Linked DNA regions of Caballeronia sp. TF1N1. The protein of the gene in region 1 interacts with the protein of each later gene in a pairwise test. Links are inferred from orthologs where the notes say so. Each region holds a gene or a part of one and is shown in the gene's direction. Other genes may lie near its edges.

Evidence for each region.
Region 2: the proteins of serC (region 1) and selB interact in binary tests that used the Escherichia coli proteins (3 or more experiments, as listed by UniProt). The link is inferred for Caballeronia sp. TF1N1 from one-to-one orthologs.

Annotation. Positions count from the first base shown.
Region 1 is NZ_CP084626.1:2,145,762-2,153,028, reverse strand. The notes cover bases 4,055-7,014. They hold serC (3-phosphoserine/phosphohydroxythreonine transaminase), read left to right. Parts: upstream 4,055-4,973; coding sequence 4,974-6,056; downstream 6,057-7,014. Other genes in these bases: pheA (prephenate dehydratase), read left to right, coding at 6,097-7,014; LDZ28_RS10005 (DUF2059 domain-containing protein), read left to right, coding at 4,184-4,798. Also shown: outer membrane protein OmpA, read right to left, coding at 9-665; gyrA (DNA gyrase subunit A), read left to right, coding at 1,350-4,013; more of pheA, read left to right, coding at 7,015-7,179; LDZ28_RS09990 (prephenate dehydrogenase/arogenate dehydrogenase family protein), read left to right, coding at 7,262-7,267. UniProt on the Escherichia coli protein: Catalyzes the reversible conversion of 3-phosphohydroxypyruvate to phosphoserine and of 3-hydroxy-2-oxo-4-phosphonooxybutanoate to phosphohydroxythreonine. Is involved in both pyridoxine and serine biosynthesis.
Region 2 is NZ_CP084627.1:1,113,322-1,130,117, reverse strand. What follows is about bases 85-3,084. They hold selB (selenocysteine-specific translation elongation factor), read left to right. Parts: upstream 85-627; coding sequence 628-2,541; downstream 2,542-3,084. Other genes in these bases: LDZ28_RS19205 (bifunctional DedA family/phosphatase PAP2 family protein), read left to right, coding at 2,603-3,084; selA (L-seryl-tRNA(Sec) selenium transferase), read left to right, coding at 85-631. In the rest of the region: more of selA, read left to right, coding at 1-84; more of LDZ28_RS19205, read left to right, coding at 3,085-4,606; LDZ28_RS19200 (DedA family protein), read left to right, coding at 4,655-5,275; LDZ28_RS19190 (hypothetical protein), read right to left, coding at 5,497-6,729; LDZ28_RS19185 (NAD(P)H-binding protein), read left to right, coding at 7,272-8,162; LDZ28_RS19180 (hypothetical protein), read left to right, coding at 8,632-8,808; LDZ28_RS19175 (sterol desaturase family protein), read right to left, coding at 8,880-9,791; LDZ28_RS19170 (TonB-dependent siderophore receptor), read left to right, coding at 10,135-12,342; LDZ28_RS19165 (SUMF1/EgtB/PvdO family nonheme iron enzyme), read right to left, coding at 12,424-13,722; LDZ28_RS19160 (helix-turn-helix domain-containing protein), read right to left, coding at 13,859-14,569; LDZ28_RS19155 (universal stress protein), read right to left, coding at 14,671-15,141; LDZ28_RS19150 (MFS transporter), read left to right, coding at 15,406-16,796. UniProt on the Escherichia coli protein: Translation factor necessary for the incorporation of selenocysteine into proteins. It probably replaces EF-Tu for the insertion of selenocysteine directed by the UGA codon. SelB binds GTP and GDP.

The DNA of each region.
Region 1 (7,267 bases):
CAGCGCAATTACTGCGGCTGACGCGTCGTGCCGACAACTTCGACTTCCACGCGACGATCCGGTGCGAGGCAGGCGATGAGTTGCTTGCGGTTCTTCTGGTTGCAGCCCGTGGTGACCGGGTTGCGCTTGCCCTTGCCTTCCGTATAGATACGGTTGGCTTCGATGCCCTTGCTGACCAGGTAAGCCTTGACAGCTTGCGCACGGCGCAGCGACAGACGGTCGTTGTACTTGTCCGAACCAATGCGGTCGGTGTAGCCGGTAGCGACCACGACTTCCAGGTTCAGCGCGCCGATCTTCGATGCGAGATCGTCAAGCGCGGTCTTGCCAGCCGGCTTCAAAACTGCCTTGTCGAAGTCGAACAGAGCGTCAGCTTGATAGGTGACCTTCTGGCTTTGGATAACCGGGGGCGGCGGAGCGACCGGTGCGGGCGGCGTCGGCGCGACTGCGACCAGAGCGCCATCGCACTTTGCGTTGGCCGTGGCCGGGGTCCAGAATGCGTCGCGCCAGCAGAGTTCGTTCGTGCCGTTCATCCACACATACTCGCCCGTGCCGTTCACCCAGTTGTCGTTCACGGCTTGTCGCGAGGCCGGCACCGATTGCGCCGAGGCCGATGCAGCCATAACTGCGGTAGCTGCAATGAACGCGAGCTTTGAAAGTTTATTCATATTTCTCCTCTCGAAATTGAGATTACCGCAGGTTTACTGCGAGCCTGTAGACAAAGACAAGTCATACATTGCTCGGAGTATAACATTCCCTACGGAACAAAACGCGGCTGTGTAGACTTCGAGCAGTGTCTAACTTTGTGCGTTGGCATTTTGCCATATCGTTCCCTTGCAACGATAAAAATATCCCCGCACCCTCTGCGCCCGCAACCTTATGTGGTGCATGCGCAACAAGAAAGGGACAGGAGCCGGTCTTGGCCGCGGAAGGCGCGAAACGTGCGCACTTTATGTGCCCGCGAGCCAATATCTGCGTATCTTTATCGTCGGGTTTGTACTGCTTTAGCAAAACGACGAGGCGGCATCATAGCCCGCCTAAGTGACGAAATCAGTGAAACGTTCCCTGGTTTTTGTAAGTAATTGGAACAAGTGCATCTATCCCTCATTCCTCAAGATCGGGAACGGCGGTTGAGCGTCCCATACACTATGTATACGCCGAGCCTCCGGACGCGGATGTCGCGCATGTTAGAATCTTTGGATGCGCTGCGTTCGCAGCGCCGCAGCGTATGGCTTACGCGCCTGGCCGGCGCGGGTCGCGCGGCCGGCGGGCGAGGGCGAAACTCGAGGTAATGTTTTCGAATCGTCGGATCGCGCTGCTGTGTCGCTGCTGCACAGTTCAAGACACGGATAATGGATCAATTCGCCAAAGAGACTCTGCCAATCTCCCTAGAGGAGGAAATGCGCCGCTCATATCTCGATTACGCGATGAGCGTGATCGTCGGGCGAGCGCTTCCCGATGTCCGCGATGGACTGAAGCCCGTACACCGTCGCGCGCTTTATTCCATGCACGAGCTGAACAACGACTGGAATCGCGCGTATAAAAAGTCGGCGCGTATCGTCGGCGACGTGATTGGTAAGTACCATCCGCACGGCGACGCATCGGTGTACGAGACGATCGTTCGCATGGCTCAGCCGTTTTCGCTGCGCTACATGCTGGTGGACGGCCAGGGCAACTTCGGTTCGGTCGACGGCGACAACGCCGCCGCCATGCGTTACACCGAAATCCGCATGGCGAAGATCGGTCACGAACTGCTGGCCGACATCGACAAGGAAACCGTCGACTTTGGCCCGAACTACGACGGCAGCGAAAGCGAACCGCTCGTACTTCCGGCGCGCATCCCGAATCTGCTGATCAACGGCTCAGCCGGTATCGCGGTCGGCATGGCAACGAACATTCCGCCGCACAATTTGCGCGAAATCGTCGACGCCTGTCTGCATCTGCTCAACACGCCTGAGGCGACGGTCGACGAACTCATCGAGATCGTGCCGGCGCCGGACTTCCCGACGGCCGGCATCATCTACGGCGTCGCGGGCGTGCGCGACGGTTATCGCACGGGGCGCGGTCGCGTCGTCATGCGTGCGACCACGCACTTCGAAGAGATCGACCGCGGCCAGCGCATGGCCATCATCGTCGACGAGATTCCGTATCAGGTGAACAAGCGCACGCTGCTCGAGCGCATCGCCGAACTCGTCAACGAGAAAAAGATCGAGGGCATCTCCGACATTCGCGACGAGTCCGACAAGAGCGGCATGCGTGTCGTGATCGAACTCAAGCGCGGAGAAGTGCCGGAAGTCATTCTGAACAATCTGTATAAGCAGACGCAGCTTCAGGACACTTTCGGCATGAATCTGGTCGCGCTCGTCGACGGCCAGCCCAAGCTGCTGAACCTGAAGGAAATGCTGGAATGCTTCCTGTCGCATCGGCGGGAAGTGCTCACGCGGCGCACGGTCTACGAACTGCGCAAGGCGCGCGATCGCGGACACGTGCTCGAAGGCCTCGCGGTGGCGCTCGCGAATATCGACGAATTCATCGCGATCATCAAGGCCGCGCCGACTCCGCCTGTGGCGAAGCAAGAGTTGATGAACCGTCCGTGGGATTCGTCGCTCGTGCGCGAAATGCTCACGCGCACGGAGACCGAGGCGACGGGCGGGCGTATTGCGTATCGTCCGGAAGGACTGAATCCGGCTTACGGGCTGCAGGAAGATGGGCTTTACAAGCTGTCGGACGTTCAGGCGCAGGAAATTCTGCAGATGCGCCTGCAACGCCTGACGGGTCTCGAACAAGACAAGATCGTCGCCGAATATCGCGACGTGATGGCGCAGATCGCCGACTTGCTCGACATCCTCGCGCGGCCGGAGCGTATCCGTCAGATCATCGTCGAAGAACTGGGCCAGGTACGCGCCGAGTTCGGTGACGAGCGTCGTTCGCGTATCGAGTTGAATGCAACCGAGCTGAACACCGAAGACCTGATCACGCCGCAGGAAATGGTCGTGACCATGTCGCATACCGGCTACGTGAAGTCGCAGCCGCTTTCCGAGTACCGCGCGCAAAAGCGTGGCGGGCGCGGCAAGCAGGCCACGCAAATGAAGGAAGACGACTGGATCGACACGCTTTTCATCGCGAACACGCACGATCACATGCTGTGCTTCTCGAACCGCGGTCGCGTGTACTGGATCAAGGTCTACGAAGTGCCGCAAGGCTCGCGCAACTCGCGCGGCCGGCCAATCGTCAACATGTTCCCGCTGCAGGAAGGCGAGAAGATCAACGTCGTGCTGCCGATTAAGGACTTCTCGGCCGACAAGTTCGTCTTCATGGCCACTTCGCTCGGCACCGTCAAGAAGACGCCGCTCGAAGCGTTCAGCCGTCCGCTCAAGAAGGGCATCATCGCGGTCGGTCTGGATGACGGCGACTTTCTCATCGGCGCGGCCATTACCGACGGCGCGCATGACGTCATGCTGTTCTCCGATTCAGGCAAGGCGGTACGTTTCGACGAGAACGACGTGCGCGCCATGGGCCGCGAAGCGCGCGGCGTGCGTGGCATGCAACTGGAAGACGGTCAGCAGGTCATCGCCATGCTCGTGGCCGGCGACGAAATCCAGTCGGTGCTCACCGCGACGGAAAACGGTTACGGCAAGCGCACGCCGATCAACGAATACACACGCCATGGCCGCGGCACGAAGGGCATGATCGCGATCCAGACTTCCGAGCGCAACGGCCGCGTGGTCGCCGCGACGCTCGTCGAGCCTGAAAGCGAGATCATGCTGATCACGACATCGGGCGTGCTCATCCGCACGCGCGTGTCCGAAATCCGCGAAATGGGGCGTGCAACTCAAGGTGTTACACTCATCAGCCTTGACGAGGGCACCAAGTTGTCGGGACTGCAGCATATCGCGGAGGCGGAAGCCGAAGTGGAAGCAGAAGCTGAAGCACTCGACGAAGGCGACACCGGCACGAACGGCTCCGCCGCCGCGCCGGGCGACTCAGAAAATGATGAAAACGGCGAAGACGCCTGATATTTTTTGTGACGCAAGCTTCTCGTATTCGCTTTTGAAAGCCTGAATTGGTTAAGCTGCGCGACTCGGGCCTTTTGTCGGCGCTGTGCTTCGTTATGTGCGAAGCCAGCGTCGAAAATCTGAAGGCTCGTCGCCGGTGCAGAACTGGATATTTTTTACAGGGAGTAATGATGCAAGGACGTTTCAAGCAGTGGATGTTGCTGGCCGCTTTCGTGCCGACTTTCGCGATGGCTCAGTCGCTTCAGAACCAGGCGCCGAACCAGGCGGCAGCTCCGGCACCGGCCGCAGCAGCCCCGGTTGATCCGGCCAAGCAAGCCGCGATCAAGGACCTGCTCGACGCGATCGACGCGCAGAAGCTGGTCGGCGCGATCGGCAACAGCGCGCAAATGCAGTCGAAGCAACTCGTCCCGGCAATCCTGTCGGACGCGCTGTCGGAAAACAAGTCGCTGAACGACAAGCAGAAGCAAGCTGCCGTTCCGACGCTGCAAAAGAACGCAGTGCCGAAGCTGGTTGACTCGGCAGGGCAGGTGTTCGCAACTGACAGCTTCCGTCAAGACGCGATGAAAGCTCAGTACGACGCATACGCGAAGTACTACACGACCGATGAAATCAAGGACCTGACCTCGTTCTACAAGAGCACGACGGGCCGCAAGTTCATTCAGGTTCAAGACCAGGTTGGTCGCGACGTGGTCAATGGTTTGATGCAGAAGTACATGCCGCAAGCCATCAAGGCAACGCGCACGCAAGCCGACCAGGAAGTGGCAAGCGTCAAGCCGGGCAAGTAAGCACGGTGGCATAGTCCGGAAGGCTCGCGCATTGGCGGGTTTTCAGGACAGTGCGATAATGGCTGTTTGCGCGTAAGCGCAAGCAGCCATTTCTTTTTTAGGCGCGGACAACGAGCTTTTCGGCTCATCGTTTCAGGCTCCGCGTCTGTCGAACGAGACAAATCGGGATCTCCAGATGCGCGTGTTCAATTTCTCCGCCGGCCCGGCCGCCTTGCCAGAAGAAGTGTTGAAGCAAGCCGCCGATGAAATGCTCGATTGGCAAGGCAGCGGCATGAGCGTGATGGAGATGAGTCACCGCGGCGCGGAGTTCACGTCGATCCATGAAGCGGCGCTGACCGATCTGCGGGAATTGCTGAAGGTGCCGGCGTCGCATCGCATATTGTTTCTGCAGGGCGGTGGCATTGGCGAAAACGCCATCGTGCCGATGAACATGCTCGGCACGAAGAAGACCGCCGATTTCGTCGTCACCGGTTCATGGTCGACCAAGTCGCTCAAGGAAGCGCAGAAGTACTGCACGCCGCATCTCGCGGCGACTGGCAAGACCGAGCAGGGCTTCACGCGCGTGCCTGCGTTGAGCGAGTGGCAGCTTTCGGACGATCCCGCTTACGTGCATCTGTGCACGAACGAAACCATTGACGGCGTCGAGGCCTTCGAAATTCCCGATCTCGGCGACGTTCCGCTCGTGGCGGACGCGTCGTCGCACATTCTTTCGCGTCCTATGGACGTCGCCAAGTACGGCGTGCTCTTCGGCGGCGCGCAGAAGAACATCGGCATGGCGGGCGTCACGGTCGTGATCGTGCGCGAGGATCTGCTCGACCGCGCGCTGTCTATCTGCCCGTCCGCGTTCGAGTGGAAGATCGTCGCGGAGAACAATTCGATGTACAACACGCCGCCCACTTACGCGATCTACGTCGCTGGCCTCGTCTTCAAGTGGCTGAAGAAACAGGGCGGCCTGGAAGCCATGGAAGCGCGCAATCTCGAAAAGGCGATGCTGCTTTACGACACCATCGATTCCAGCGATTTCTACGTCAACAAGGTCGACCGGAACGCGCGCTCGCGCATGAACGTGCCGTTCTTCCTCGCCGACGAATCGCGCAATACCGATTTCCTGACCGGCGCCAAGGCGCGCGGTCTGTTGCAACTGAAGGGCCACAAGTCCGTCGGCGGCATGCGGGCATCGATCTACAACGCGGTGCCGGTCGAGGGCGTGAAAGCGCTCGTCGAGTACATGAAGGAATTCGAGCGGACCAGCGCGTAAGCCTCATCGCTCCTTTAACTGCATCTGCCCCAAGCACCGCATGGACGACGATCTCAATTCAAGACTCAAACCGCTGCGTGAACGCATCGACGCGCTCGACGCGCAACTCATCGCGCTTTTGAATCAGCGCGCTTCCGTCGCGCTCGAAGTCGGCGAAGTGAAGAAGCATTTCAACGCGCCCGTGTTTCGGCCGGAGCGCGAACTGCAAGTCATCGCGCGTCTGCAGGAAATGAGCGACGGCCCGCTCGCCGACGCGCACATCGCCGCGATCTGGCGCGAGATCATGGCCGCGAGCCGCGCGCTCGAACAGACTATCCGTTCAGCGTTCCTGGGCCCGGTCGGCACGTATAGCGAACAGGCGATGTTCGAATACTTCGGTCATTCGATCGAGGGCCTCGCGTGTCCGTCCATCGACGAAGTGTTTCGCTCGGTCGAAGCGGGCGCCGCGCAATATGGCGTCGTGCCGGTCGAGAATTCGGCGGAAGGCGCGGTGTCGCGCACGCTGGACTTGCTGCTGGAAACGTCGCTCTTGATTGGCGGTGAACTCGCGCTGCCGATTCACCACAATCTTTTGACCGCGTCTGGCACGCTCGAAGGCGTGAAGCGCGTCTATGCGCATCCGCAAGCGCTCGCGCAGTGCCAGCACTGGCTGACCGCGAACGCGCCGCAGCTCGAACGGCAGGCGGTGTCGAGCAACGCGGAAGCGGCGCGTATCGCGGTGGGCGACCCGGCCGTCGCGGCCATCGCTGGCGACCGCGCGGCCACGCATTACGGCTTGGGCGTCGTTTATTCGCAGATTCAGGACGACCCGCACAACCGCACGCGCTTCGTGATCATCGGTCGCGAACCGACGGGGCCGAGCGGTCACGATCAAACGTCGCTCATCGTGACGGTGACCAATGAATCGGGCGCAATGTTCAAGCTCCTGGAGCCGCTCGCAAAGCACGGCGTTTCCATGACGCGCTTCGAATCGCGGCCCGCGCGCGCCGGCACGTGGGAGTATTACTTCTATATCGATATCGAAGGGCATCGCGACGATGCGTTCGTCGCCGCCGCGCTCGATGAACTCGGGCGCAAGGCCGCGTTTCTGAAGATTCTCGGGTCCTATCCGCGCGCGCGTTGACCCGAGTTTTCGCGGGCCGCCGCTCGATTCGGGCAGCGGCCGATTTTTCCAGCGTCGAACGGCGCGCACTTATCGATGTTCCGTGGAC
Region 2 (16,796 bases), on another replicon or contig:
CGATTTGGCGCAATGGGGCTTGCCGCGCGAGGCCACGGTTCGCGAGACGGTCGAGGCTGGCGCGCAACTCGTCACCTTCAGCGGCGACAAGCTGCTCGGCGGTCCGCAGGCGGGCCTGATCGTCGGTACGAAGGAACTGATCGTGAAGATCAAGAAGCATCCGCTCAAGCGTGCGCTGCGGGTCGGCAAGCTCACGCTCGCGGCGCTCGAAGCGGTGTTGCGGCTTTATCGCACGCCGGAGACGCTCGCCGAACGTCTCACCACCTTGCGCCTGCTGACGCGTCCCGCGGACGCCATGCGCCTTGCCGCCGAACGCATCCGGCCCGTGCTGCGGGCAATGACCGGTGCGGATTTCGTGGTCGCCACTGAGCCGATGTTCAGTCAGATCGGCAGCGGCGCGTTGCCGGTCGATGTCCTGCCGAGCTACGGCCTCGTCGTGCGGCTCACGAGCGGAAAGAAGGCAGGCGGCCAGTTGAATCGCATCGAGCGCAGACTGCGCGATCTGCCGCGCCCGGTCATCGGGCGCATTGCGGATAACGCGCTGTGGCTCGATCTGCGCTGTCTCGAAGCACAGGACGAAGCCGCGTTCATCGCCCAGTTGGAGATGCAGGCAACGGGCCGCAACGCATGATCGTCGGCACGGCGGGGCATATCGATCATGGCAAGACGACGCTCGTGCGCGCGCTGTCGGGCGTGGATACGGATCGTCTGAAGGAAGAGAAGGCGCGTGGCATTTCCATCGAACTGGGTTATGCATACGTGCCGCTCGGCGATGGCGGCGTGCTCGGCTTCATCGACGTGCCGGGGCACGAAAAGCTCGTGCATACGATGGCGGCGGGCGCATGCGGCATCGACTTCGCGCTCGTGGTGATCGCCGCCGACGATGGCGTCATGCCGCAAACGCGCGAACATCTCGCGATTCTTCAGTTGCTCGGCGTGAAAGATGGCGCAGTGGCGGTGACGAAGTCCGATCGTGTCGATGCCGCGCGCCTGAACGAAGTCCATGCCGAAATCGCCGCGCTTCTAGCCGGCACCGCTTTGCAACACGCACCGCTCTTTAACACCAACGCCACGCGCGATGACGACTCCGGCGTGGCCGCGCTGAACGCGCATCTGCACGATGTCGCCAAGCACTGGCGCGCGCGCCGCGACGACGGCTTCTTTCGTTTGGCCGTGGACCGCGTGTTCACGCTCGCGGGCCAGGGCACGGTGGCGACCGGCACGGTGTTCGCGGGGCAGACGAAGGTTGGCGACACGCTGGCGCTCGCGCCGCGCGAGGGCGAAGCGCCGGTTCGTGTGCGCAGCATTCACGCGCAGAATCGCGCTTCGGAGACGGGGCGCGCGGGGGAGCGCTGCGCGCTCAATCTCGCGGGCATCGAGAAAGGCGCGCTGTCGCGCGGCGACTGGATTCTCGATGCGCGTCTCGCGCGCGCGTCCGAGCGAATCGACGTCGAACTCACGCTTCTCGCCGATGCCTCGCCGGCGCTCACGCACTGGAGCCCGCTGCATGTACATCTGGGCACGATGCACCGCGTCGCGCACATCGCCTTGCTCGACGGCGAAACGCTCGCGGCCGGGCAGACGGCGCGCGTGCAACTCGTATTCGATAGGCCGGTTTGCGCGCTGCCGGGCGACCGCTTCATCGTTCGCAACGCGCAGGCGGATAAAACGGTAGGCGGCGGGCGTGTGCTCGACCCGTTTGCGCCCGCACGCAAGCGCCGCACGCCGCAGCGCCACGCGTGGCTCGATGCGCTCACCGCGATGCTCGACACCGGCGCCATCGACGAACTCTTCGCGCAGTCGCCGTATGGCTTGCCGCGCTCCCTCGTCGAGCATCTTGCAGGTCGAACGCTTGGATCGATGACCCAGCCCGACGGTCTGCGCAGCATACCCATCCACGACGATGCGCTCTTGATCAGCGTCGCGCGATGGGACGCGTTGCACGCGTGTCTGACGGATGCACTCGCCGCCTTCCACGAACGCTTTGCGGACGAGCAAGGCCCGGATACCGCGCGCCTGCGCCGCATGGCCGCGCCGCTCGCGCCCGAAGCGCTGTGGCGCGCGCTCATCGACGACGCCGTGACGCTAGGCACGATTGCGCGAAGCGGTCCGTGGCTGCATCTGCCATCGCATACGGTTACGCTCGATGCCGCCGAGGACGCGCTGGCCCGCGTCGTGCTCTCATCGATCGAGGAAGGCCGCTTCGACCCGCCGTGGGTCAGGGATTTGGCCACCACGCATGGCGTGCCCGAAGACGCGGTGCGGCGTCTGTTGCGCAAGCTCTCGCGCCGTGGCGATGTCTTTCAGGTGGTGCGCGACTTGTTTTACGGACGCGCGTCCATTGCAGCACTTGCACGGCTGGCTGCCGAACATGCAAACGCGAACGGTGCGATAGGCGCGGCCGCATTTCGCGATGCCAGCGCGCTCGGCCGCAAACGCGCGATCCAGGTTTTGGAGTTCTTCGACAGGGTTGGGTACACTCGGTTTCACCGCGACCTTCATCTGTTGCGAACCGACAGCCGCTGGCACGAATCCGTCTGACTATCGAACGTCGAGTTACGACGTGGAGACCTTCGCGGCGCACGCTGTCGCGTGAAATCCGATGGAGCATTCCTACTACAAGCTCTTGCATCTTCTGTCGAGCCATCCCGAATGGACGCTCGTGGTAGTGCTGCTTGCGTCGTTTCTGGAGTCGCTCGCATTCATTGGCACCTTCATTCCGGGCAGCACGGCCATGTTCATCGCGGGCGCGCTCGTCGGAACCGGCGCGCTCAATCTCGGCTGGGTGATGGTCTGCGCGGTCGTCGGCGCCATTGCGGGCGACGCGGTCAGCTTCTGGTTCGGCAAGCGCTATGCAACGAGCATCGCGCAGATGTGGCCGTTTCGGGCACATCCCGGCGCACTCGTCGCCGGCCGAAGATATTTCGACAAACACGGCGCGAAGAGCGTGGTGCTCGCGCGTTTCGTCGGACCGATGCGCGCGGTGGTGCCGGTCGTCGCTGGCGTCGCGGGCATGACGCCCGCGCGCTTTCTGGCCGTCAACATCATTTCCGCGCTGATCTGGGCGCCGCTGCACATCCTGCCGGGCGTGGTCTTCGGAGCTTCGATCGAACTGGCGGGCGCGGTATCGATCCGGCTCGTGGTGATCCTCGTCATCCTCGCGGCGCTTGCGTGGCTTGTGTTCAATCTCGCGCGCGTGGTGATTTCGCATGCGAAGGAATGGACGTTCGCCTCGCGCGACATGTTGCTTGCGACCTGCCAGCAACGCCGTGGTCTGGCCGCGCGGATGCTCGCACGCGCGCTCGATCCGGGCAATCCTGCGACCGGGCTCATCGTGATGATTTCCGCGCTGCTGCTCGTCTCGGCGGTCGCGTTCTTCTACGTGCTGTCGGGCGTGGCGCGCGGCAGTTCGCTCGTGCAGGTGGATACCTCCATCTTCCGGCTGTTGCAGTCGTTCCGTTCGACCTGGGCCGATTCCATCCTCGATGCCGCCGCCACGCTCGGCAGCACGCCGACGCTCGCCGCGCTCGCCGTGACGGTCGTCGTGTGGATGGTGTTCGAGCGGCGCTGGCGCACGGTCACGTACTGGCTCGTCGCCGTCGTGTTTTCGCAAGTGCTGGTGCTCGCGATCCGCTTCACCGCGCGCGATCCGATGCTCGTCACGCTCGCGCCCGCCGACCATTCTTTTCTGAGCAGTCACGTCTCGGCCACGGTCGTGATCTACGGCTTTCTCGCGTTCTTGCTGCTGCGGCGCGTCGGCACCATTTCGGGTGTGTTGATCGCGACGGCGACATCGGCGATCGTCACGGCCGTCGCGCTCGCCGGGTTGTACTTCGGCCGCTTCACCATTTCCGCCGTGCTCGGCAGCGTCGCGCTCGCGGCCATCTGGGTGTTCCTGATCGCGCTCACGGCGGTGTGGCGTAATCCCGGAAAACCGAAGCCGCGTCCGTGGATGCCGTTCGCGGTGCTGGCCGTCATCTGCGCAAGCGTGGCGTTGCAGTTGAGCGATTCATCCGAGGCGCACAGCGCGCCGCCCGTCACGGTCGTCATCACGCCGATTCAATGGACCGATACCTTCTGGCGCACGTTCTCGTGCTACCGGTCGGCCATGGATGGCGACCGTCGCGAGCCGATCACCGTGCAATGGGCGGCCACGCCCGCGCAGATTCGCGCGCAACTGACGAGCCGCGGCTGGACCGAGGTGTCGGGTGTGTCGGTGAAGAGCGTGATGTCGGTGGTGTCGCCCAACGCACCGGCGGTCGCCTTGCCCGCGCTGCCGCGTCTGAACAACGGCGAGCCGTCGAAGCTCGTGTTCACGCGATCCCATCTCGGCCCGCAGGAGCGCGACGTCCTGCGTTTTTGGCCCACGAACTACGCGCTAGGCATGGGCGCCCGCGCGCAGCCCATGCCGATCTGGCTCGGGTCCGTGGTCCATGAGCGCATCAGGCGACCGACCTGGCCGTTCAACGTGCTGCGCCCGGACTTGCGTGGCGACCCGATGGCGTTCGACCGTGGCGCGAGTTCGCCGTGGGGCGGCATTGAAATTGCGAATAGCGCGGGGTGCGGCGGCATTCCCGTGATGCTCGTCGAATCGCGGGCCGATTGAGCGCGTCCGGCCGCGAGACCACAGACCACAACGAACCGAGGAAGACGCGTGATTCAGATACCGCCATCGGCGATTGCGCAGTGGGGCGGGGCGGCGGTGTTCGCCAATGTGCTGCTGACGCGGCTCGGTGTGCCGCTGCCTTCCGCGCCGTTGCTGCTGTTCGCGGGAACGGCTGTCGCGAACGGGCGGCTCTCGTTCGTCTCCGTGCTGGTGGCTGCCGTGGCGGGCGCGCTCATCGGCGACGGTGTGTGGTTTGCGGCGGGACGCATCCACGGGCGCAAGCTCATTGCCGCGCTTTCGCGTCGCTCCTATGCGATCGACAACGGCATGCGTACGACCGGCGCTCTTTTCGAGCGGCATGGCGCGCCTATCGTCGCGGTATCGAAGTTCATACCGGGACTCGGACTCGTCACGCCGCCCTTGATGGGTACGACGCAAATCGCCGTGCCCGCGTTCTTTCTTTGGGATACGGGTGGGATCGTCGCGTGGGCTGCGTTCTGGCTGCTGGGCGGCGCGCTCTTTCAGCGGCAACTGCAATGGACGCTGATGGAGTTGCATCTGCACGGCGCGACGGTGATCGACCTGCTGGTGGTGCTCGCGCTGATCTTCTTCGCGTACCGTCTGTTACGCCGCAAGCCGCCGCATCAGCCTAGCGACAAGAGCGGTTAATGGCCGGTGCGCCGGCACGTATGCGAATTACGCATCACCGCTATAATCGCGGCGCGCCTGGTCGAAGTGTTGTCAGCGTGCTGAGTTTCTCCGCAGGAAGGCATTCGTATCCGGTGGTACGGCCGGGCTTCAAACCCGGTTGGGGATGTCAGACATTCCCAGGTCGGTTCGACTCCGGCTGCCTTCCGCCAATGCCTTTCCTCGCGCCTCTTTGGGTGCCGTTAGCGACGCTCGTACGACAACGTCGCCGGATCGCTGTTTCTGAAAACCGCGAACCACGGATCGACGAGGCCTCCGCCAACCGGAACGACGACGTCGCATTTCTTCGTGCGCGTGTCGCATCGGCGCAATTCGCCTGTCGTCTCCGCTGCGCTCCCAGAGATCGGAATGTACAGCTTTCCTTCGGGACCGAAGATCAGTGCCTGCGCGGATGCTCGCGGTTTATCGAAGTCGGATAGCGGCAAGGAGTCGACGACTTTCCCGCTCCTCACGTCGAACTTCAGAATGCGGTCGACGTTGTTCTTATCCAGCGGATCGGCGCTGCTGGTGGTATCGCGAAAACTCGTGACCCAAAGGTAGCCCTTGTCGTCGAACACCAAGCCTTCTGGCCGATGGAATCCGAACTTCAAGCCCTGACTTTGCACCGATGCATTGGTCGCAATCACCTTGTCCAGTTTATGGGTGTAGGGATTGAAGCGAAGGATGTACGCGAGCAGCGATAAGGGGTCCGTCGGCGCTACCGCAGGACAGCCGCGCGCCGCGACATACAGCATGCCGTCCGGCCCGAACACGACGCCACGCGGATAGAAACCCGCCGAGAATCCGACACGGTCCAGCGTGCGAACGAACGCGCCCGATTCGCTGTATTCCCGCACATCGCCTTCGTCCACCTTCGTGCAGGTTTGCCCGCTCTTGATGACGTTCGCGACGTAGTAATGGTCCGGCTGATAACCGTAATGCCAGTCGCGCGTGCCGCCGCCGAAAACGATGCCCTGCGGCGCATAAGGTACGTTTCGCGATTTTGGATTCACGAGGTACTGCTCGAACATGCCTGTGCGCCCATTAAGCTTGATGACGTCGCCGCTCGCCGCGGGATCTTCGCTGAAGTTTTGAATGCTGGCGATCAAGGAGGCGTCGTTGAAGATGATGCCCATGACGCCGTTCAACTCGGCACCGAAGGTAGAAGATGCGAAAACGCGCACGGCTCCGGTACGGAGGTCGACCTGCTTGATGGTGTCATCGTTTGTGTCATTCGGGTCGCCGATATCGCCGACGAAGATGCTCTCGCTTCTGTTGCCGCCTCCTCGCGAGAACGAGTCATCGGCTTGCGCCCAATGCGTCGTGAACATGCCGCCCGCGACGGCCGCACCCAAAAGGAATGAACGAAGAATCTTCGACGCGAATACCGCTCTTGCGTGCCGCGTCTCACTTGAGACCGGGAAAGCTGGTTTCATTGCCGCCTCCATGGATGAACTTGATGTGTTCCTCGTATGCGCCACGGTCCGATCGCGCATCTGTGTCGCGACATGTGTGTACGGCCGTGGCTTTCATCGACGTCGCGTGCGGCGTCTGGTCTTGCTGAATTGCGCGGACAAAAGGAGAGGCGTGCTCGTGTCCGTCGAGCAGCATGAATTCGTTTGGAGTCTGAAATATACCGAACGGTCGGATGCGCGCTTGCTTTCTGGCGCGCGCTGGGACGCTGGCGATGACCTGACTTAGCATAGTCGGAACGAAGCGGAATGCAAGGCAATGACAAGACGCTCGTCGGATGCGTCCGGTGGGTTTCGAGTACAGCCGATTCAGCGCGAATCTTCGAGCCATGTGGAATTCACAATTCAGACTTGCTTTGACCTCTGTATAGATTTTGGCTAACATCCAAGCACTTGGTGTGTTCGTTTCGGGTTTCTGCAGTTCTTGTCCGCGCTTAAAAGTGCATATGCACTTTAACCGGCCAACCCGGAACGGACGTGCTTAACCACGAAACAGGAGAGGCATCATGGGACAGCAACGAATTTTGGTTACGGCAGCGGCGGGCAAGACGGGCGTGCATACCGTTCAGAACCTCCTCGACAGCGGACATGCAGTCCGCGCGCTCGTGCGAACAGTGGATGCGCGCAGCGAGGCGCTTCGGCAGGCCGGGGCGGAAGTCGTCGTCGGAGACTTGCTCTCGCACGACGACGCCATTCGTGCGACGGATGGCGTCTCTGCCGCGTATCTCTGTTTTCCCGTGCGTCCGGGCTTCATCCAGGCGACCGCGTATTTCGCCGATGCAGCGCGTCGCAACGGACTCGATGTCGTCGTCAACATGTCGCAAATCTCCGCGCGAGAAGATTCGAAGAGCCACGCCGCGCGCGACCATTGGATTGCCGAGAGAGTGCTCGACTGGTCGGGCGTGCCGACGGTGCATATCCGTCCGACGTTTTTCTCCGAGTGGATGGTTTTTCCGTGGGTGCGCGATACGATCGTGCAGGACGGCAAGATTGCGCTGCCATTCGGCAACGGACGTCACGCGCCGATTGCCGCCGAAGATCAGGCGCGCTTCATCGCGACAGTGCTCGCGAACCCCGCAGGTCATATCGGCAAGACGTACGAGCTTTGCGGTCCCATCGAGCTGAGTCAGAAGGAAATTGCCGAGAAGATCGGCGCGGTGCTCGATCGCAAAGTCGTCTACGACCCGATGACGCTCGACGCTTATCGCGAGCATCTGAGCCAATACAAGTTGCCCGAATTCATGATCCAGCATTTCATCGAAGTGGCGGTGGACTATCAGAACGGCGTGTTCGAAGGGCGCAACGAGATCATCGGCCGGGTCACCGGGAAGGCGCCGCAGACCGTCGAGGAGTTTGTAGAAGCCAATCGGGCTGCGTTCGAAAAGCGCGGCATTTAAGGCGCGTGCTCTGTAGCGTTGCCGTGGCGCGTTAGCGTAAGAGCGCGTCATCGGCTCGCTTCAGCATCACGGACGTGCGCCGTTTCCAGATGTTCTCTGCATTCACGCGTTGGCAATTCGCTCGTCGCATGCGTTCCAACTCGCAGCGGCCTTTGGGTTCGCTGGCTCGTTTGCCTGCAGAGCACGAACCGCGTCGTCCGTTGCCGTGTACCGCCGAATAGCCTGAATTTGCAACTGATCGAAATTGTTATCGGCCGATTGGCAGGGCAACGAATATGCGTCTTGCTAAATGACAGACGCATTTAGGACGTTTAACAAAGTATCTTGCACGCAGCTTGGTTACGATTGAGGTTCCGCTTGCTTTCGAAGCCCGAGCCTGCCGGCTTCGGTTGTCGATAGCTTGAGTATCTGGCGACAGCATATCTTCTGAAAGCGGACTGTCGCCCCACATAACCAAAAAAGGTTTGAAATGATCAAGATCGATCGCATTGCACTGGCACAATCGAATATCGCTGGCGGCGCTGTTAAGCAGGACACCGGCTCGTGCTCGCCGAGCACGCCCGCCTCTCCGACGCAAACGGGCACTGCCAGTTCCGTCATCATCGTCAACGGTCAGACGGTCATCAGTCAAAGCGTCACGTTTTAACGAACGCTGCGGCTGACAGTCGACAAAGGCGGATCGCACGATCCGCCTTCCTTCGAGTGTGTAACTGCCGTTCAACCTGCCTGCGCGGGTTGTACGCTGTCTTTCTGCCTGCGCTGCAGTTCCTGCGTCGTCTCGCCTTGACCGTTCGGCAACCAACCCGGCGGGCGAAGCACGAAGGAGACAGCATCCGAAACGCGCTTTGCACCGGCCATGTCTTTTGCAAGGCTCACCCAGTGCTCCGTCTCCACGACGATCGGGTTATGCGAAGTGGTCGGCGTTGTCAGGCCGTAGCGGCAGGGTTCATCGGCGCGTTCCTCCACGTAAGTGCCGAACAGCCGGTCGAAGATAATCAGCACACCGCCGAAGTTGGCATCGAGGTAAGTGGCATTCGAAGCATGATGAACTCGGTGTGAAGAAGGCGTGTTGAACACGTATTCGAGCCAGCCGAGCTTGGGTATCCACGTAGCGTGCAACCAGAACTGATAGAGCAGATTGATGGACACGACGGCTATCACCACTTCCGGTTTCACGCCGAGCCACGATAGCGGCGTGAAGAAGATGGCTGAGCCCGTGAGCTTGGTGGTCCAGCCGAGCCGATAAGCGGATGACAACGTCAACTGGTTCGGCGAGTGATGAACCGCGTGGCTCGCCCAGAAGAAGCGCACCGTATGCGCGATGCGGTGATACCAGTAGTAGCAGAACTCCTGGCCAATGAAGAGCAGGAAGATCGTCAGCAAGTCGTTGGTCGCGACGGTATGAATACGGTGTTCCCACGCGAAATGAAACACAGGCGTTGCTAGCGAGAGCGGCAAAAACGCGAGCAGCTTTCGGCCGATCAGATCGGCGAGCGAAATCCAGAACTCGTGCCAGTCAAACGCGCGGTCGGTGCCTTTGTACTTGCCATGCAGCACGAACGCTTCGGTCATCGATGCAACAAGCACGATGGCCATCATGTACGTCGTGATTTTGCCGATCAATTCCATGATTTCACTCGGTTCCAGTGGGTTGCGAATGAAGTCACTTTAGCGATCGACTTCGTTGAAAACCATGCAGAAGTTATTTCGCGGGATGTCACGTCAACGACCTGCACCGGGCCTGCCGAAAAATCGAATTTAGATGCGCTTGCCTTTGGACAGCCGTCTGAATGTTGCGTCGCTACAAATTTTCCATGCGGTTAATGATAACGAATCGCATTTACCCTATAATGCCGGCGACAATAGAACAGACCGAACGTGCATGAGCCTTTCGGCGTTCGCCAAAATAATCCCGCCCGGATTCCCCTTGCCCTGGGACGGTAACCGACCATCACCGACGTTCTTCCGATTCATGCCCGTGTTCCGTTCGAATTCCGCGCAGGCCTTGCCTGCCAAGGCGCTTGTTCATCGCGCCGCTATCGTTGCCGCTATCGCCGTCGTGTTTTCCGTGTCGGCCCAAGCTCAAACTGCCGACGCTCCATCCAGCACCGATAACAGTGCTTCTTCCGCCAATACTTTGCCTGCGGTCAAGGTTCAGGCTTCGAAAGAAGCGTTGCCCGGTTCGCTCGAACCGACTTATGCAGGCGGCCAAGTCGCGCGCGGCGCAAGTTTTGGCGTGCTCGGCCAGCAGAAGATGCTCGACGTGCCGTTCAGCATGACGACTTACACGTCCAAGCTGATCGAAGATCAACAAGCGCGCACTATCGGCGACGTGCTGATGAACGACCCGTCCGTGCGCACGTCTTACGGCTTCGGCAACTTCGCCGAGACCTACGTCATTCGCGGCTTCCAGTTGCAGGGCGACGACGTGTCGCTCAACGGTCTCTATGGCATCACGCCGCGCCAGCTCGTCGCGACCGACGCGCTCGAACGCGTCGATGTCTTCAAGGGCGCAAATGCGTTTCTGAATGGCGCATCGCCGGGCGGTTCGGCGGTGGGCGGCGGTTTGAATCTGCAATTGAAGCGCGCCGACGACAAGCCGCTTACGCGCGTGACGGTGGAGGAAACCGCTTCGGGCGATTTCGGCGCGCATGTCGACGTGGGTCGCCGTTTCGGCAGCGAAGGGCAGTTCGGTATTCGCGTGAACCAGGCGAATCACGACGGCGAGACGAGTATCGACGGCGAACATCGGCGCGACAATACGACGGCCGTGTCGCTCGACTGGCGCGGCGAAAAGCTGCGTCTCTACGGCGATTTTCTGTATCAGCGCCAGCGCGTGAACGGCGGCCGGCCGACGGTCAACGACTCGGCGAACTACATCCCCGAGCCGCCCTCGGCCACGTATAACTATGCGCAGACGTGGAGCTATTCATCGCTCGAAGATACCGTCGGCATCCTGCGCGCGGAATACGATTTTCTGCCTGGCTGGACGGCTTACGTGACGGGCGGCACGCGTCACACCAACGAGCACGGCGAGTATTCGTCGCCCACGGTGAGCGCGACTGGCGTGACGGCCACGCGTCTCGGCGTGCCGCACCAGGAGGACAACACGTCGGCGGAAGCGGGTGTGCACGGTCATTTCAACACGGGACCGGTGTCGCATTTCGTGGCGGCGGGCGCGTCGATCGTACGGACGGATTCCCAATCGGCCTACACGCTTTCCGGTTCGTTCCCGACGAGTCTGTATGACACGCCGCAAGTCGGCTATCCGGCTAACGCGTTCACGGGCGGCAATCTGCAAGATCCGCAGACCACCGCGCTGAATCTGCTGCGCAGCATTTCCGTGTCGGATACGCTCGGCTTCCTGAACGATCGCGTGCTCTTCACCATCGGCGCGCGGCACCAGGAATTGCTGTCGAATTCTTACTCGTACACCGGAGCGCAGACGGCGAACTATAACCAGTCCATCACGACGCCGGTCTTCGGCCTGGTCGTGAAGCCGTGGGAAAACGTGGCGCTGTTCGCGAATCGCAGCGAAGCGCTGACCATCGGCGACACGGCGCCCAACACCGCGCTCAACTTCGGGCAGCAACTCGCGCCCGAGAAGTCGAAGCAATATGAAGTCGGCGCGAAGTACGACAACGGCAAGTACGGCGCGTCGCTCGCGCTATTCCAGATCGAAAAGCCGATGACCTACACCAACACCGCGGGCTTCTTCGTCGCGGACGGTGACGAGCGCCATCGCGGCGTGGAGGCATCGGTGTACGGCGAGCCGGTAAAGGGCGTGCGCCTGATCGCGGGCGCGACTTACATCAACGCGACGCAGCAGGACACGGGCACGGCCGTGACCAACGGTAACAAGCCGATCGGCGTGCCGACCATGATGTTCAACCTGAACGCGGAATACGATGTGCCGATGCTGAACGGCCTCACGCTGACGGCGCGCTGGATACACACGGGGTCGCAGTATCTGAACGTGAACAACACGTTGTCGATCCCGGCGTGGGATACCTTCGACCTCGGCGCGCGCTACTCGACGGCGGTTTTCGGCCGTCCGACGACCTTCCGCGCAAGCGTGCTCAATGTGGCGAACAAGTCTTATTGGTCGTCGACGAGCGGCGGGTATTTGCTGCAAGGCGCGCCGCGCACGGTGCTGTTGTCGGTGACGACGGACTTCTGATGTTCACGTAAAAACGCCGCCGGTTCGCAATGGGACCGGCGGCGTTTTCGTCTGCGCGATGCACGTCAGGCAATCAGGCGTTCAGGCACTTATGCAGCGAAACCCGGCGTAGACGTACTGGTAATGCCCTTGAAACCAGTTGCGAAAACTCGGTCTCAACATGCATGCCGCGGTACGCGGTGAGCCGCCCTTCATGATGAAGTGCTTGCCGTCGAAGAAATTGGCCGAATAGCCGAGATAGAACGGGAAGGGCTCGAAGCCTTCGAGCGGCCCGAAGACCGTCGAGGTCCATTCCCAGCCATTGCCAAACTGGCCTTCGACGCCAAAGCCGCTGCGATTCTCCGGATACGCCTGCACGGGTGAGGGGTCCCAGCGCCGGAAGTCGAAGTTGCCTTCCACTTCGTGCGGCGCGCCCTCCGCCGCGCGCTGCCATTGCGCCTCGCTCGGCAGCGCCTTGCCGGCCCAGCGCGCATAGGCGTTCGCCTCGGCATAACTCACGTACACCGGCCAGTCGAGCGGCAGCTCGATTTCCTCGAACATCGTGCGCAGTCGCCAGCCATCGGAGCTGTCGCTTTCGGCGGGAATCCAGAAGGCCGGATGCGCCACGCGTTGCTCCTCCTTCCACGCCCAGTCGGCATCGGTCCAATAGGCACGATTCCAATAGCCGCCGGCATCGATGAAGCGCAAATAGTCGCCGTTCGTCACCATGTGACGGTCGATCTCGAACGCAGGCACGTCCACGCGAACCTGGCCGAACTCGTTGTCCCAACCGAACATGCCGCCTTGGCGCGTCAGCCCGAGTGTCGCCGTTCCGGCCGGCACGCTCACCGTCTCGTGGGAAAGTTCACGTTCGGAGTTTCGCTGCGAAATCGCATTCGCCGGCGCGATTTTTCTATCGACTGGCAATTGATGCAGCATGTAGGCAAGCGTTTCGGCGTGCATCAGCCGATGTTCGATTGCGACCTCCAGCAACTGCGCGGGTGATTCGTCGGCGGAAAGCGGCCGTGCGGCGATGGTCACCGGATCGAATTGCGCGTCGATATCCGCGCGCACGCGGTCGCGATACGCCCGCACTTCGGCGAGCGTGGGCCAGTCGGCGGGCTGATCGGTGGGCAAGCCGCCATCGACCGGATCGATGCCGAAAGCAAAGAGTTGGTCGTAGGCAGGATTGAAGTCCGGCAGGTCGAAGAGCCGTTTGTCGAGCAGATTACGGTCGAAGGCTTCGAGATGCCCGATGTAGAAAACGATGCGATGCCGTTCGGCAATCGGCCGGTCGTAAAGATGCTCCGGCTTGACGATATCGAACAATTCGTCGGTCACGCGACGCGCCTCGGCGAGCCGGTCGAGCAACGGGTGACGCAGGGAAGGTTCGCGATTCATGTCGCCCAATCTCCGTGGCTTGGCCAATCAGAAAGATTAAAGCGTAGCGAACCGCGTGCCAACTGAAAAATCCACGCGGTTTATGCGCGTTTTGGCTAACAATCGCGGCGCAAGGCGCGCCGCGCAAGGCTTGACGTCAGATGCTGCGCAGGCGTTCGAAATCGTTGATGCGAATAGATTTGCCCTTCGCTTCGATGAGGCCGAGCTTGTCGAAACGCGAGAGCGTGCGGCTCACGGTTTCAAGCGTCATGCCGAGATAGCTGCCGATATCGTCCCGCGTCATGCGCAACGTGAACTCCGCCGTGGCATACCCCCGCTTGGCGAGCCGCATGGACAGATCGAGCAGCAAGCGCGCAACGCGCTCTTCGGCGCGCAGCAGGCCGAGTTGCAGGACATGATCCGCCTCGCGATTGATAGCCTGTCCGAGCATGCGAAGCATCCGCTTTTGCAGGGTGTCGGTTTCGCGGCACATGCGCTCGAAAAGCGCATACGGAATGACACACACGGAACTGTCTTCGAGCGCGATTGCGTCGCAGGCATGCTCGCCTTCGCCGATACCGTCGAGCCCGAGCGCGTCGCCCGCCAGCAAGAGGCCCGTGACCTGTTCGCGTCCGCCTTCGCGGATGACCACGGTCTTGATCGACCCCGAGCGCAACGCGAACAGCGAATCGAACGGAGTGCCCGCACGGTAGAGCGCTTCGCCACGCCGCACCGAACGCGTAACCGAGATCACATGTTCGAGCTTGGCGATGTCACGAGCGTTCAGGCCTTCGGGCATGCAGAGATGGCGCATGGCGCAGGTCGAGCACTGAGCCAGATTGCGCCGCGAGGGAAAAATGTCGGACATGGCGACCGCTTTTGTTGATGGATGACAAAAACCATTGTCCCATCGCGGGATTGTTAACCCTGGCGACAAAATGCCGCGCATCCGTTTGCGCTAGTCCGTGGTCAGGCGCTCTCGTCGCCTTCCGCGCTGGCTGCCGAGGGAATTAGCAAAACGGGCAGCGTGGCTTGCCGCAGGCATCGCTCCGCAACGCTGCCAAGAAGCAGGCGCTGAAAGCCTTTGCGTCCGTGCGTGCCCATGATCAGCACATCGGCGTTGAAGTCGACGGCGGCCTTGGTGATAAGCATCGCAATGTCGTCGCTCGCGGTGGCCTCGACGGTCACGACCTGCCCTTCGATGCCGCGTTGCCTGAGCGCGTCCGCCGCCTGTCGAGCAAGGTCGGAGCCTTCCTCCGCCAGCGTTTTCTGCAACTGGCTCGGATCGTAGCCGGGCACGTCGAAATACACGGCCCCGCTCTCGACGACGTAATACGGCTGCACGACGGCCTGATGCGTGACAGCGAGATCGAGCGCGATTTCGAAGGCGCGCTGTGAAGTCCGGCTTCCGTCGATGGCGACGACAATGCGTTTGAACATGACGTTTTCCTCTTTCCCGGTCGATGTTTCACCGTGGATTGCACGGCGAGAAGGCGCTTCCAGCATAGCGCGCGAGTAGTCCGAAGACGTGCGGTTAATTTTGCGCTGAGTCGATCTGCCGCAAGCTAACCCGTACAATTCGTCTTTCTGACATCAGCGCCCGCTTAAAAATTCCACGGGCGTTCCTCCGACTCGTTTTCCCCAGCCCGCCGCATGACCGAAACACAGCCGCCAGCACTCGCCTTCAAAACCGCGCTTTACGCGATGCTCGGCATCGGACTCGTCAACATGCTCGTGGCGCTCGATCAGACCGTGGTGAGCACCGCGCTGCCGTCTATCGTCGCGGAACTGCACGGCTTCGAGTATTACGCGTGGATCGCGAGCGCGTATCTGCTGGCGTCGGTGGTGACGGTGCCCGTGTTCGGACGTCTCGGCGATTACTTCGGCCGCAAGCGTTTCGTGATCGCCGCGGTGATCACGTTCACCGTGGCGTCGGTGCTGTGCGGACTTGCGCCGGACATGCTGTTTCTCGCGCTTGCGCGCGGCTTGCAGGGCGTGGGCGGCGGCATGATGGTCGGCACCGCGTTCGCCGCGATCCCCGATCTCTTCCCCGATCCGCGTGCCCGCGTGCGCTGGCAGGTGGTGCTGGCGGCGGCATACGGCATAGGCACGGCGGCGGGGCCGTCGCTCGGCGGCTGGATGAGTCAGCACTGGGGCTGGCGCTCGACCTTTCTCGTGAACTTGCCGGTCGGCGCGCTGGCGCTGTACTTCATCTGGGCGCATTTGCCGAATCTGCATCGGCCGCGTGAAGGCGGCGTGAAGATCGACTGGCCCGGCGCCGTGCTCGTCGCGCTCGTGCTCGGCGGTTTTCAGGCGTTGATCGAGGCACTGCCGAAAGGCGGACTGTCGGCTGGCAATCTCGCGCTCGGCGGCGCGGTGATCGTGGGCGCGGCGGCGCTTCTGATCTGCGAGCGGCGCGCGACGCATCCGATCATCCCGCTCGATATTTTTCGTGAGCCACAACTCGTCACGTTGTTCACGCTGTCGTTCCTCGCCGGCTTCGTCATGTTCTCGCTGATCTTCTTCGCGCCGCTTTTGCTGCAGGGCGGCTTCGGCCTTTCGCCGCAGGAGGCGGGGTTGCTCGCCACGCCGATTGCCGCGTGCATTGCGCTTGGCAGCTTCATCAACACGCGTATCGTCATTCATTTGCGCAAGCCGACGATGATCCTCACCATCGGCTTCACGCTGCTGATGCTGGCGTCGGTGGCGCTTGCCTTCGCGCAGGAAACGACGCCCTATTTGTATATCGAGCTGCCGATGGGCGCGGTCGGCATTGGTTTGGGCTTCGTGCTCAACAACATGAACATCTTCGGGCAGGAGATCGCGGGGCGCGAGCGTTTCGGCATCACGACGGCGCTCTTGCAGTCCACACGCATGGTCGGCGGGATGCTCGGAACGAGTATCGTCGGGACGATCGTCGCGCATCATTACGCGAGCGTGGTTTCGCGCACGATCAGCGTTCTGGGTACGAGCGCGGCGTCGCAGTGGCGGCCGCGTTTTATCGACCCGCGCATTCTCGTCGATGAAGCGTTGCGCGACACACTGCTGTCCGAACTGCGCACGGCCGGGCTCGATGCTCCCGCGCTCTTCGATGC